Regions from separate parts of the Exiguobacterium sp. E17S genome, predicted to be linked through region 2. Evidence: riboswitches for the same ligand, from Rfam matches in the RefSeq annotation. Region 2 holds a riboswitch; the other holds the start of a gene.
The links. A riboswitch is a leader RNA that binds a small molecule or an ion and turns the genes downstream of it on or off. The one in region 2 is predicted to bind S-adenosylmethionine.

Region 1 (6,371 bases), on a different contig from region 2:
TGCGACCGATACCGATACACGCATCATCGGACGTTCCGTCGGATTCGTCCGACGTGTCCTTGATGGTCCTTACGTCGAACGACTCACAGTAGAGACACCTGCTGCTTTTCTCGATCAGACGAATGAGTCGTATCATATTACAGGCGCTCTTGAGGGCGATGAGGAGAACGGATATGTCAACGCTGGACTGGTTGCGGGATTGATTCATGACGTGCCGACTGTTGCGGAGTTGTTTACGCGCATGATGGCGGAAGCAGAGGAACAGCTGAAACAAACGACGACTCGTTTTACGACATGAGCATATAGTGAGGGACCCGTGATGCCACTTGTGGACAGCGGGTTTTTTCATGTTTTTTTGAAAATGGGACATTTGTCCTTTTCAAGTAGGGCACGAGTAAGGTCTACTCTAGTGTAGAGATTAAAGGAGGAGATGACGTGCAAGGAGTCGTGTTTGCTTTGATGAGCGGTCTGTTCATCGCCCTGCAAGGCATATTCAATGCGCGCCTTGCGACAGGCGTCGGACCGTGGTTGTCCGTATTGATCGTCCACTTTGTGGGTCTGATGGGTTGTTTAGTCATTTACAGTTTCGTACGAGATCGGAAAATCGGTGGCTTCCGTCAGTTACCATGGATTTATGCGAGTGGCGGTTTGATTGGCGTGCTAGTCGTCGTAACGGAACTGACAGCAATCCAAAAACTCGGGATGACATGGGCAATGTGTTTATTACTCGTCGCACAGATTTTATGTGCGTTTGTGATTGATTTAAAGGGATGGTTCGGTGTCTTAAAAAAACAAGGAAATCGTGGTCAGTGGGTTGGTGTGGGTCTCATGCTTGCAGGAGTTGCGATTTTCTCACTTGCCTAAAGGGAGGGAATGAACATGGAAACCGTCATTCAACAGTATGGACTCGATACGATTTTGACGGAAGAGACGCGCGCTTGGTTGCGTCAAGAAACCTTCCAAAAAGGGGAACTCCTCTGTACGACAGGGGCAGCGATCGACCGGATGTACTTCATCGTCGCAGGCAAGGTCAAGATATCTGCTGCCTCGTCAGAAGGGAAACAACGGATTCTACGATTCAAGACACCACTGACAGTGATCGGTGACGCTGAGTTCATCAATGAACGGGAAGTGCTGAATACGGTCGAAGCAGTGACCGATGTCGAGGTGTTGAGCGTACCGTATGCGATTTTACGCGAGCACAATACAACGAACGTCTTTCTGCAATTCTTATTACGCACGATCACAGCGAAGTGGTATGCCGACTCGAAATCAGCGTCGCACCATGTGTTGTATACAGTTGAAGAGCGATTTGCAGGGTATTTGTTGTCGATCGCTTCTGAAGCCAGTGACAGTTTATTTTATCAGGAGATGCGGACGTCGAACTTACATGACGTCGCCGACTGGCTTGGAACGAGTTATCGCCATCTCAATCGGATCATCACGAAATTATGTGAAGAAGAGATTCTCGTTCGACGACGCGGGAAAATCATCATCGTCGATCTGGAGCGGATTCGCGAGAAGGCGAACGGCAACAGCTATGAGTAGGGAGGAACGAACATGGTAATAGGCATCGTGTGTGCCGTGTTGGCAGGGATGTTAATCAGTTTACAGACGGTATTGAATGCTCGGATGAGTGACGCGTTTGGAGCTTGGGCGACGACGACGCTGGTCTTCTTTGTCGGTTTCGTCGGAGCAAGTGTCACGTATGTTCTGTTTCGTGGTGGAACAATCGGACAGATTCAAAACGTATCGCCACTCTATTGGTTTGGTGGACTTGTCGGTGTCGGCGTCGTTTTTTGTGTCATGCGTGGGATTCAGTTGCTTGGTCCGTCCGTCGCCATCTCTGTCGTTCTGATTTCGCAGTTAAGCTTTGCTCTTGCTGTTGATACGTTCGGCTGGTTCGGTTTACCACAAATTGATTTATCGTTCGGTCAGCTCGTCGGTCTCGCCGTCATGGTATGTGGGATCTTCGTTTTGAAGCGGTATCAAGTCGTCGCGCCGGAAGAGAAGGCGGCGGATCAAGTAGAACGTGTTTCATGACTTATTTTTTCATAACAATGAAACAGGTCAGCAAACAAATGTTTGCTGACCTGTTTTTTATATGCATTTTTTGAATTAAACCGTCGTCGTATCTTTCCATTCCTGCTCGATGAAAGCATCGCGACCAGAGGCAGCACGATCTTTTTTATAATGTTCTGGATTTTTCTTATGGAAGTCTTGATGGTACTCTTCCGCCGGATAAAATTCAGAAGCGGCATCGATCCGCGTCACGATCGGTTGTTTGAAACGATTGCTTGCAGCAAGAGCGTCACGGGAAGCGATCGCTGCTTCGTGCTGCGCATCCGTATGATAGAAGATTGCTGGTGCGTACTGCGTGCCGCGATCTTGGAATTGACCTTCTGCATCCGTTGGATCCGTTTGTGGCCAGTAGAGTTCGAGCAGACGCTCGTACGGGAACAGGCTCGGGTCAAACGTGATTTGGACGACTTCGAGATGTCCCGTCGTTCCTGTCTTGACTTGCTCGTATGTCGGATTGTCGACGTGTCCGCCCATGTAACCTGATACGATTCCCTCGATTCCTGGTAATTCTTCAAACGGTGTCACCATGCACCAAAAACATCCACCTGCAAATGTTGCTTTTTCCATCTGTCTCTTCCTCTCCGTGGGAAATCCCCATTGTATGTCTGACAGCGAGAAAACGAAAACGACTCCTTCGCTTGGTTGCAAAAGGAGTCGCCGCTTTTTATCAACCAAAGCTTTCGCTTTGCTGGTCGTAGCACCTTGCTATGCGCAGGTTGCTGGGACGTCATCGATCCAGATCTCTCGGTCCACTCTTGATAAGGGTATATGAAGTTGATGTCATTCGTTATCATTGTTGTGATGATACCATTCACACAGAAATAAAGTCAATCCTTAGGTTTCAAGGCACGTAAAACCGTCGCTCCGAGTGTCTTCGCACCAATCAACAACGCCTGTTCGTTGATTTCGTACTGCGGATGATGCTGTGGATAGTTGACGCGACCGTCCGTATATCCGGAGCCAGTAAAGAAATAACTTCCCGGGACATGTGTTAGATAATGCGCGAAGTCATCCGCAGCCATCATTGGTGTGAGTGCCCGGACGGATGCTTCCGGTAAGAAAGAAGCGGCTTCCTGAACAAGTTTTGTCTCGTCCGGATGATTCCAGAGTGCTGGATAACCAGTCGTGAAGTCGATTGAATAGGTAGCACCGATGCCGGCACATGTCGTTTTGGCGACAAGATCGACTTCTTGCCGGAGCTGATGCCGCAATGTCTCATTGAACGTCCGAATTTCACCGACGATGCGTGCTTCACCCGTGACGATGTTCGGAGCCGTTCCCGCATGGAAAGAACCAATTGCAAGAACAGCAGGCTCAAACGGATCGATCCGTCGACTGACGAGATGCTGTAAGTTGCAGACGAGCTGCGCTCCAGCGACGAGCGCATCTTTTGTTTTATGTGGTGCTTGGGCATGCCCGCCTTGACCGTGGACGATGATTTCGAATTCGTCGATCGCACATAATGTATGTCCTTCCCGAAACCCAATCGTACCAACCGGTAAATCATTTTCGAGATGTGTCGCAAAAATCGCATCGACACCTTCGAGGACACCGGCTTCAATCATTTGAATCGCTCCACCGGGAAAGACCTCTTCACCATGCTGGTGAATGATTCGAATCGTTCCTTGCAATTGATCACGCAACGGATAGAGCGTAGCAGCCAGGGCCATCACCATTGCCGTGTGACCATCATGCCCGCAAGCATGCATGATACCAGGATGGATCGACCGGAAAGCAAGCGTTGTCTCTTCCTGAAGTGGTAATGCGTCAAAATCTGCGCGGACAGCAATCGTCGGACCAGGTTGTTTACCTTCAATCGTCGCGACGACCCCACGACCTCCAACGGCTGTTTGATGAGGAATGCCTCGTTCTGTGTAAAAGGCAGCAATCTGTTCTGGTGTGCGGACTTCTTGGAAGGACAGTTCCGGATGCCGGTGGAAATCACGACGTAACGCGATCATCGTGGGTTCAAATTGTTCAAGTGCTTCAAAAAGTTGAGTTTGCATCTTCAAGCTCCTTTGACGTGTGTCTTTTCGTGAAAATGGGTACAGATACAGGTAATCACGAAAGGGGATAATGAAACATGGGAGAAATCGTCGTCAACGCTGTACTTACAATCAAAGCAGGACTCGCGGATCAAGTTTTCCCGATTCTACAAACGGTCTATCATGCCTCACAAAAAGAAGAAGGATGCTTACGTTATTCCTTGCACCAATCGATCGAGGATGAGCATCAATTCATGCTGTATGAAGTGTATCGGGACGAAGAGGCGCTTGAAGCGCATATCGCATCCGATCATTATAAAGCATACCGTGAACAGATCGAGTTATACTTGATGGATCGACAAGTAACGAAATACGTCGAGATGACATTCTGACGTGTTGCGATAAGAAGAGACGAAGCCGTCGAATTCGACGGCTTCGTCTTTTTTTGTCTTACATCGATTTAAATCCGAGGAAATGCTCTTGCCAACGCGGTTCATAAATCGAATTGATTTGGAGCTGTGAACCGCCCGCATGGATGAAGTGTTCGCTATCGAGCATGATTCCGATATGCGATGGACCATCCGTGTAGGTGTTCTGGAAGAAGACGATATCCGAGCGTTTACCACTCGAGATACTCGTCCGGCGATTCGTAAAGAAAGCACCGTACCAGTAGCCACGAACGTTCGTCCGACCACCGTATTTTCCAGCCTTGTTCGTCGCGTAGTGAATCAAACCGGAACAGTCAAAACCACCATTCACGGCATCTTGCGAACCCCATGTGTATGGTGTGCCGATATGTTGGACTGCTGCTTGGATCAGCTTTTCACCACGCGTATTGTTCTTTTTGACGACCCGTTTATCGGACGTGATCGTCACAGCGGATACAGGAAGATAAACAGGTGTCCAGCCTGACTGGATGACATAGAAGTTTCCGACTCGATGACGCGGATAAACCCGTTTGCCTTGTTCAACGAGTCCGTTGCCTTTTGGACTTGTCGGACTCGCAAAGAACGACGTCGTCTGTTTGACCGTATAGATTTTCGCCCGGTCGATCGCTTTTTGTGTCAGTCCCATATCGGGTTTGCTCGTGCTGATATAAGGGTTGAGGACATAACCGGTTTGACCATTTGCCAGGCGAACTTGCCAAAAGTCATCATCAATCGATTTCAGACCAATCAGTTTTGTTCCTTTCTTCAAATAGGCAGCTGGGCGACTGTAAGCAACGTCGGCAGAGAAGAGTGGCGTCTGGTCCAGGTGGACATAAAATGTCGTTCCTTTTTTTGCTTTTGCCGTCGGCTTGTTCAGTCCGATACGACTCGAATCGACGAAACCAAAGGCATTTTTATATTTGACGCGTGTATAATAACCGCTTTTTCCGTAGATCGAAATCGAGGTCCCTTTTTGAGTGTGCCGATTTTTTTGCTCGAAAGTTTTGCCTGCGAACGAATGACGACATCGTCTTCCGTCACATAGCGTTGACCAGTGACGTCATACAGATCCGGCTTTTTCGTCACGAGATCCGTCGTCTTGACGTAGCCGTAGACCGATCCTTTTTTCAAGCGTGTGTAACTACCGCTTGTGCCGTAAACCGTTAGTTTGTCAGCTCGTTTGACGGAATACATAATTTTGCTCTTCGTCGAAGCAGATGTGTAGACGGACAAGTTGCGTTTCGCGTATCGTGTCCCGGTTGATGCATAGACTTTTCCAGTACCGAGATCAGCTGTCTTGACGTAAGCATGAACTCCACGGAAGATGATCCGGCTATAGGTACCGCTTGTGCCATACACCGTCAGCAGCGTATTCGTTTGGTGTTGCTTCAAGACAGGACTTGAAGATTTGGCGTCCGAATAGATTGGCGTAGCGCGCTGAACATAGAGGCGTGCAGTCTTCGGATAGTATTTCAACGTACCGAGATGTGCCGTCAACACATAGGCATACTCGTCGTTTCGTTTGATTCGTGTAAATGACCCCTCGATGCCGTACGTCTGAAGAGAAGTATTCACAGGAATCGATTGTACGACTTTTCCTTTTGTAGTCGCAGTAGCATAGACCGTCGTCTGCTGTTGGACGTAACGTAGCCCGGTTTCCGAATGGTTCACGACCTGCGCATCAGCTAAATCAGCCGTCAATACGAAGGCGTAACCCGTCTTAGTCGCAACACGCGTAAAAGTACCGATCGTACCGAACGTTTCGAATGCTTGATTTTGAGTGACAGCTGTCTTCGCGCTCGTCGTCTTCGGTTCAACGAAAAGAGAAGTCGTTCGTTTGGCATAACGCAGTCCTGTTTCCGGATAATTTTCGACC
Region 2 (6,371 bases):
GTTTCACGTCATCGGTCTAGCACTTGAACTGTTCAAGGTGAACGTCGGATCTTGGAGTTATCCGGAAGACGCTTTGACGAAAGTGGCGGGTGTTCCCTTGTATGCAGGATTCATGTACGCAAGCGTCGCGAGTTATGTCTGCCAGGCGTTTCGGCGATTTCATTTACGATTCATAGCATTTCCTCCCCCGTGGCTTGCGATCAGCGTCGGTAGTCTCGTCTATCTCAACTTCTTCACCCACCACTGGATCTTCGATGCACGCTGGCTATTGATGGTTCTCGTCGTCCTCGTTTTCTATAAGTCATGGGTTCATTTTACGATCGAGCAGACGATTTACCGGATGCCGCTCGTCCTGTCCTTTTTACTGATCGCCTTTTTCATTTGGATCGCAGAGAATATCGTGACGTTCTTTAAAGGCTGGGTCTATCCGCATCAAGAAGGAGGCTGGGCAGTCGTTGATCTTGGAAAATTATCTTCTTGGTTCCTACTTGTGATCATCACGGTTTTGATCGTCATCGTCGCGAAATATAAGCGTCAGGATCCGGCTGTGGAAATTCAGCAACGTACCTAAATAAAAAAATAACCTGGTTATTTTTTTGGACTACTTCCGCGTTTTTTCGTTGCTATAGTGAAAAAAACGCAAAGGAAGTGGTTACGGATGATGCAACAGGTGTTGGAACGAGCAACTGAATTGGTACAGATGAAATTAGCGGTCGTGGAGCGGTATGAAGATTGGCAACTCTGGCTCGACGAAGTAAACGGAATCGATGAATGGGTCAAGATGTCAGCGTATTATGCACCGCGCGACGTTCAAGAAACACCGGTCATCGATGAAGTGATGGAGTTAGAGAAACAGACTATCGTCATGCCACCACAAGTACCGATCGAGCCAGTACTCAAGCAACGTTATGCCTATACGTTTCAGCGGGGGTTAAAAGGCGGTACTTTACTAGAATGGTCGGGCAGTCATATTTCTGAACGAGACGTCCGCGATTGGAATCTCGAGCACGGCATGGAAGTCCGGGTCCGTGTCGATCGTCAGGATGATCAAAAAACGATATGCCGTATCGAAGCCGTCGTCTCGACGGAGCGAATGAGAGAGAATCCAGAACGTGTCGTGTTTGAACAAGCAATCGTCAAGGCGCATGGAATCATTGAGGAAACGGTGAATGGTCCACTGCAAGATGAGTCGGGCAGATCGTTCTATTATGTCGTTCCGGTAGAAGACATGCGCTATTTCCGACTAGAAGCAGGTCAACTCGTCGATCTCGTCATGTGGCGGGAACGGAAGGATACACTGACGATTGCTTGGAAGCATCCGTTCACGTATGAAGAGCCGATCGTCAACGCATCATCTAACCGCCGATCAGAAGTAGAGCAACCGGTAGTGAAGGCATCTGTGACAACAAAAAAGTCAAATCGGTATGCACGAAAAATGAAACGACAACCGGTGCCGAAAGCTAAAAAAGCGCAGCGTCGCGTCCGTATGCCAAAAGAGCGAACGATTGAACCGATCGTGACGACAGCTGTACCCGGACAATTGATGGATTTCGTTGATAAGACACCGCTTGATTTCACGCGCTTCACAGGAATGCGTCTCGTCATTGTTGGAAACGAACAACAAACCGCTGTCTATCGTGAGTTCTTTGCGCCGACGGGGATCGAATTGATTCATCTGGCAGGGGACGCACAGTCCGCGAAAAAGATTGCCTGTCTCGCCAAAAAGACGGACGCGATCGTCGTCGTAACGAGTCGCGTTTCTCATGCAGCGAGTGCACATGTCATCGCGCAGGCGAAAAAGCATGGTATTCCATTCGCGATGGAACGGCTCGACGGTCGACGCTCGTTATACACGGCGTGTGAACGACAGCTTGAGCGTGCCTGGCTCAACCAGCAACGAGACGGGAAATTATTGAAAAAAGAGTGAAACATTAGAAGAATTCGACCGTAAAGTAAGGTGAGAACTTATTTTTCAAGGAGGACCTTACTCATGTCATCTCAATTAAAAAAAGCAGCGAAGGAGTCGCTCAGCGGTCGTTGGGGATTTGCCATCCTCATGTTCGTACTTTTTTCTATCATCCAGAGCGTTCCGACGTTCATCGGACCAGATCCTAACGAAGATCTAAATGCGATGAGTGCGGTCAGTATCATTCTTTCGATTTTATTGATCCCAATTGCAGCGGGTTGGACGTGGGTCGCGATGTCGTTCGCACGCAATGAAGAAGTCAAAGTAGCTGATTTGTTCGAACCGTATAAAATCTTCGGTAAAGTCATCGGCGTGTCGATTGTGCAAGCGGTCTTCTTATTCCTATGGACCTTACTCTTGATCATTCCAGGGATCATCAAGTCGTTCTCTTACTTGTTGACGTTCTACATCCTTCGAGATGAACCATCAGTCGGTATTCTCGAGGCAATCACGCGTTCACGTCAACTCATGGATGGTCATAAAATGGAAGCATTCTTACTCTTCCTATCATTCATTGGTTGGGCATTACTTGTGATTGTTACACTTGGTCTTGCTGTCCTATGGGTTGGACCATACTTCAGCGTCACGATGGCAAAATTCTATGATCGTGTTCGTGATGAACAGGCGCCAGAGCCAACATCAGATTTCGTCGCACCATATTAATCCCGAATCCCGACACGATGTCGGGATTTTTTATGCTCGAAATAATTCCGATTGGAAAAGACGGTTTAATGGTTGCTTTAGTTCAGTGAATTTTGTACGATGAATGCAACACATCTTATCTAGAGAAGTCGAGGGACTGGCCCGAAGACACTTCAGCAACCCCGCCGTGGCGGAAGGTGCTACTTCCAGGAAGGGATACCTTCCGAAGATAAGAGCGGACAGGACAAGATACCGTCGCTCTTTTCGAACTTCGAAAAGAGCGTTTTTTTATGATAAGGGGGACGATGGAGTGGAGTATGGTTTTTGGTTACCGATTTTTGGGGGATGGTTACGTAACGTCGAGGATGAACAGATGCCACCGACCTTCGATTATGCGAAAAAAGTCGCACAAACAGCAGAACGAATCGGCTTCTCGACGACGTTGATTGCGGAATTGAACTTGAATGATATCAAAGGCATCAAGGAACCGAGTCTTGAGGCATGGACGACGGCAGCAGCGATTGCTGCAACGACAGAACGCCTTGAGATCATGACAGCGGTTCGTCCCGGGTTCCATAATCCAGCGACGACGGCGAAGATGGCGGCAAACATCGATCAGTTGAGTGGTGGACGCTTTACGCTCAACGTCGTCTCAGCGTGGTGGGCAGAGGAAGCGAAACAATACAACGGTATCTTCACAGCGCACGATGAACGCTATGCTCGGACGGAAGAGTTCGTCACGGTCATGAAGGGACTATGGGCAGATACGTCACCGTATAGCTTCTCCGGTCATCACTACACGATCGAGCAAGCAGAACTCCATCCGAAGCCAGTCCAGCGTCCGGGGATCAAGCTCTACGCTGGTGGAGAGAGTGAAGCTGGAAAGCGAACGATCGTCGAACACTGTGACGCTTATGTCATGCACGGGGGCACTGTTGAAGAAGTAGCCCATAAAATCGACGATATGAAAGTACGCCGGGAAGCGACGGGACAAAAGCCGCTCGAAAGCTTCGGTCTTGCTGCCTACATCATTTGTCGGGATACTGAAGAAGAAGCACTTCTTGAATGGCAACGGATCACGGACGTCAAGGAAGACAGCGCCGGTTATGCCGGTTATCAGGATTTCATTAGTAAATCGCAACTGGAGCAACAGGTCGAGCGGAACGATTATTCTGTCTCGAACCGTGGTCTACGTCCGAATTTAATCGGGACACCAGAACAAATCGCTGAACGGATTCTAGCGTTCGAAGCCGTCGGTGTCACGTTACTTTTGTTACAATTCTCACCACAACTTGAAGAAATGGAACGCTTTGCTCGTGACGTAATGCCACTGGTCGAAGCGAAACGAAAGGTAGGTCAACAATCATGACAAAAATTCATATTCTCCACGAAAACCAAGAATGGACGGACCATCTCATCAAACGTCTCGAAGAACTCGAATTACCGTATGAACAGTGGCACTTGAATGAAGGAATCGTTCCGCTGGATGAACTGCCGCCAGAAGGCGTCTTTTACAGCCGGATGAGTGCTTCTTCGCATACGCGGGGACATCGTTACGCGCCGGAGTTGACGGAAGGGGTCCTCGCTTGGTTAGAAGAGCATGACCGGACCGTCTTTAACGGAACGCGTGCGCTCCGTCTTGAAGTCAGCAAAGTCAATCAATATACGGCGTTGCGTAAGGCTGGGATTCGTGTACCGAAGACGACGGCTGCCGTCGGACGTGATCAAATCGTGCAAGCAGCAAAAGAGATCGGTGTTTCGTCATTCATCACGAAACACAACCGTGCAGGGAAAGGTCTCGGCGTCCAGTTATTCCATTCGATTGAAGCACTTGAAGCTTATCTCGACGGTCCGACATTCGACGAACCAGTCGATGGCATCACGTTGATTCAAGAGTATATTCAAGCACCAGAACCGTACATCACACGTTGTGAGTTCGTAGGTGGAAAGTTCGTCTACGCGGTTCGAGTCGATACATCAGAAGGTTTTGAGCTTTGCCCAGCGGATGCATGCGTGATCGACGACTTGTTCTGCCCAGTCGGTGAAGAAGCACCGCAAACACCGATGAAGTTCCAAATCGTTGAAGGCTTCGATGACCCGATCATCCAAAAGTATGAAGCATTCCTCCAAGCGAACCAAATCGCGGTCGCAGGCATCGAGTTCATTAAGGATGCGTCAGGTACGATCTATACGTATGACGTCAATACGAATACGAACTATAATTCGGATGCCGAAGCAGCTGCAGGACGCTACGGTATGCTCGAACTAGCGAAGTTCCTCGGTGCAGCCCTTGAAACAAGCACAGTAAAATAAGAATCTGCTCTCGCCCTGTCACCGGACGTTACAAGACCGGATGACAGGGTATTTCTATAGAAAAGGGGGCGGATCTATGATTACGTGGAGAGAAGAACGACAGCTCGATATTCCGATTGAGGAAGCATGGCACTTGTTTGATCACACGCGATTGCAGCGTTTGATTCCAAACGTCGTCCAGCACGAGGTGATTGAACGAAAACCGGGTGTCGTCGGTTCGACGTATCGTCAAACATACATGCAGGGTAATCGACTTGAAACCTATATCGTGACCGATTTAGCTTATACGAACGAACCCGACTTCAAACAAAATACGATCGGATTCACGTTGGCTAAAATATTCAAGATCGAGATGACCTTCACACTCAAACCACTCGGACCTGATCGATGTCTGTTGATTTATACAGGGAAGAACGAAGGAGCCAATTTTGTTGGAAAGAGTCTGTTGTCGCTTGGAGGAGAGCGAGAGAATGAGAAAATCGTTCATGGACTGTTGCAACGTGTCGAAGAAGAAGCGGCGAAACAAAAGAAGAATAACGCATGAAAAAACGGATTCCTGTGCCTGGGAATCCGTTTTAGCATCTTATCGATGCGTATATGATTTGTGACCGCTCGGTAACCCAGAGAGATAGCCGACACCACCCGTTTTTTGAATACCGATGCCGTCTTTCATCGCTTTTTCAAGCGCCTTTGGATCGACGGCGGTGATTTGTTTGTCAGTCAATGACTCACCCGGATGTTGATAGTTACTTAGGAGGTAGCTATACTTCCCAACATGATCGAGTGAACGAAGGCCAGTTGCTTCCGCTCCGACTGGAACCGAAAGGATACGTGATAACTTTTTCGTCTTCAGGTTATAAGCCCAAACGAAATTGTTCGTGTGCAAGGAGCTGTCTTCACCGATGAAGAGCGTATCAGATGTCGCGGAGTAAGCAAGGTTATCTGGATTCGCGACGAGATCCGGATTCGCTGTGTTGCCGTAAGCATCCGGCTTCTTCAAATCTTCACCAATGACGAGTGCTTGCATATTCGTTGGTACGTAACGGCTGTCGATGCCTTTTGCACGACCAAGATCGATTTCGAATGTCGCACCCGATTCGCGTTTTTCAAGCTGGATGTCGTCTTGGACAGCACCTTCTTGTTTTTCGGTACTGCCTGACACATAAGACAAGGCGATGTAGGCTTTTTTGTCTTGCTCGTTGACCGTGATGCCTTCCATCTTGTTGAATTCTGATGTTGCGCCAAGCAACGCACCATAACGACGTGATTCAAGGAAGGCCGCTTCTTTTTCCTTACCAGGCTTGAGCTTCAAGTATTCGACTTTTTTGCTAGCAGCTGTTTTGACTGCTTTGAAGCCAGGAGTTGGCGCATCGGCTGTCTCGAAGATGTGGCTGAACTTCGTTCCTTTATCAATCAAGCGTTTGACTTCTTTATCGGAAGCATGACCGAG

Region 1: another riboswitch for S-adenosylmethionine. It lies ahead of msrA (peptide-methionine (S)-S-oxide reductase MsrA); the one in region 2 lies ahead of AC3B4V_RS13150 (LLM class flavin-dependent oxidoreductase).

The regions. Positions count from the first base shown of each region.
Region 1 is NZ_JBYLRU010000002.1:282,305-288,675, forward strand. It holds gene AC3B4V_RS10615 (NAD(P)H-dependent flavin oxidoreductase) at 1-298, shown strand, start outside; gene AC3B4V_RS10620 (DMT family transporter) at 436-864, shown strand; gene AC3B4V_RS10625 (Crp/Fnr family transcriptional regulator) at 880-1,548, shown strand; gene AC3B4V_RS10630 (DMT family transporter) at 1,561-2,043, shown strand; gene msrA (peptide-methionine (S)-S-oxide reductase MsrA) at 2,119-2,649, opposite strand; SAM riboswitch class I at 2,744-2,847, opposite strand; gene AC3B4V_RS10640 (M20 metallopeptidase family protein) at 2,910-4,088, opposite strand; gene AC3B4V_RS10645 (putative quinol monooxygenase) at 4,166-4,459, shown strand; gene AC3B4V_RS10650 (C40 family peptidase) at 4,518-5,264, opposite strand; gene AC3B4V_RS10655 (SH3 domain-containing protein) at 5,369-6,371, opposite strand, start outside.
Region 2 is NZ_JBYLRU010000004.1:147,688-154,058, reverse strand. It holds gene AC3B4V_RS13165 (DUF817 domain-containing protein) at 1-571, shown strand, start outside; gene AC3B4V_RS13160 (DUF2325 domain-containing protein) at 659-1,927, shown strand; gene AC3B4V_RS13155 (DUF975 family protein) at 1,991-2,629, shown strand; SAM riboswitch class I at 2,742-2,844, shown strand; gene AC3B4V_RS13150 (LLM class flavin-dependent oxidoreductase) at 2,919-3,977, shown strand; gene AC3B4V_RS13145 (ATP-grasp domain-containing protein) at 3,974-4,921, shown strand; gene AC3B4V_RS13140 (SRPBCC family protein) at 4,998-5,465, shown strand; gene AC3B4V_RS13135 (PhoX family protein) at 5,505-6,371, opposite strand, start outside.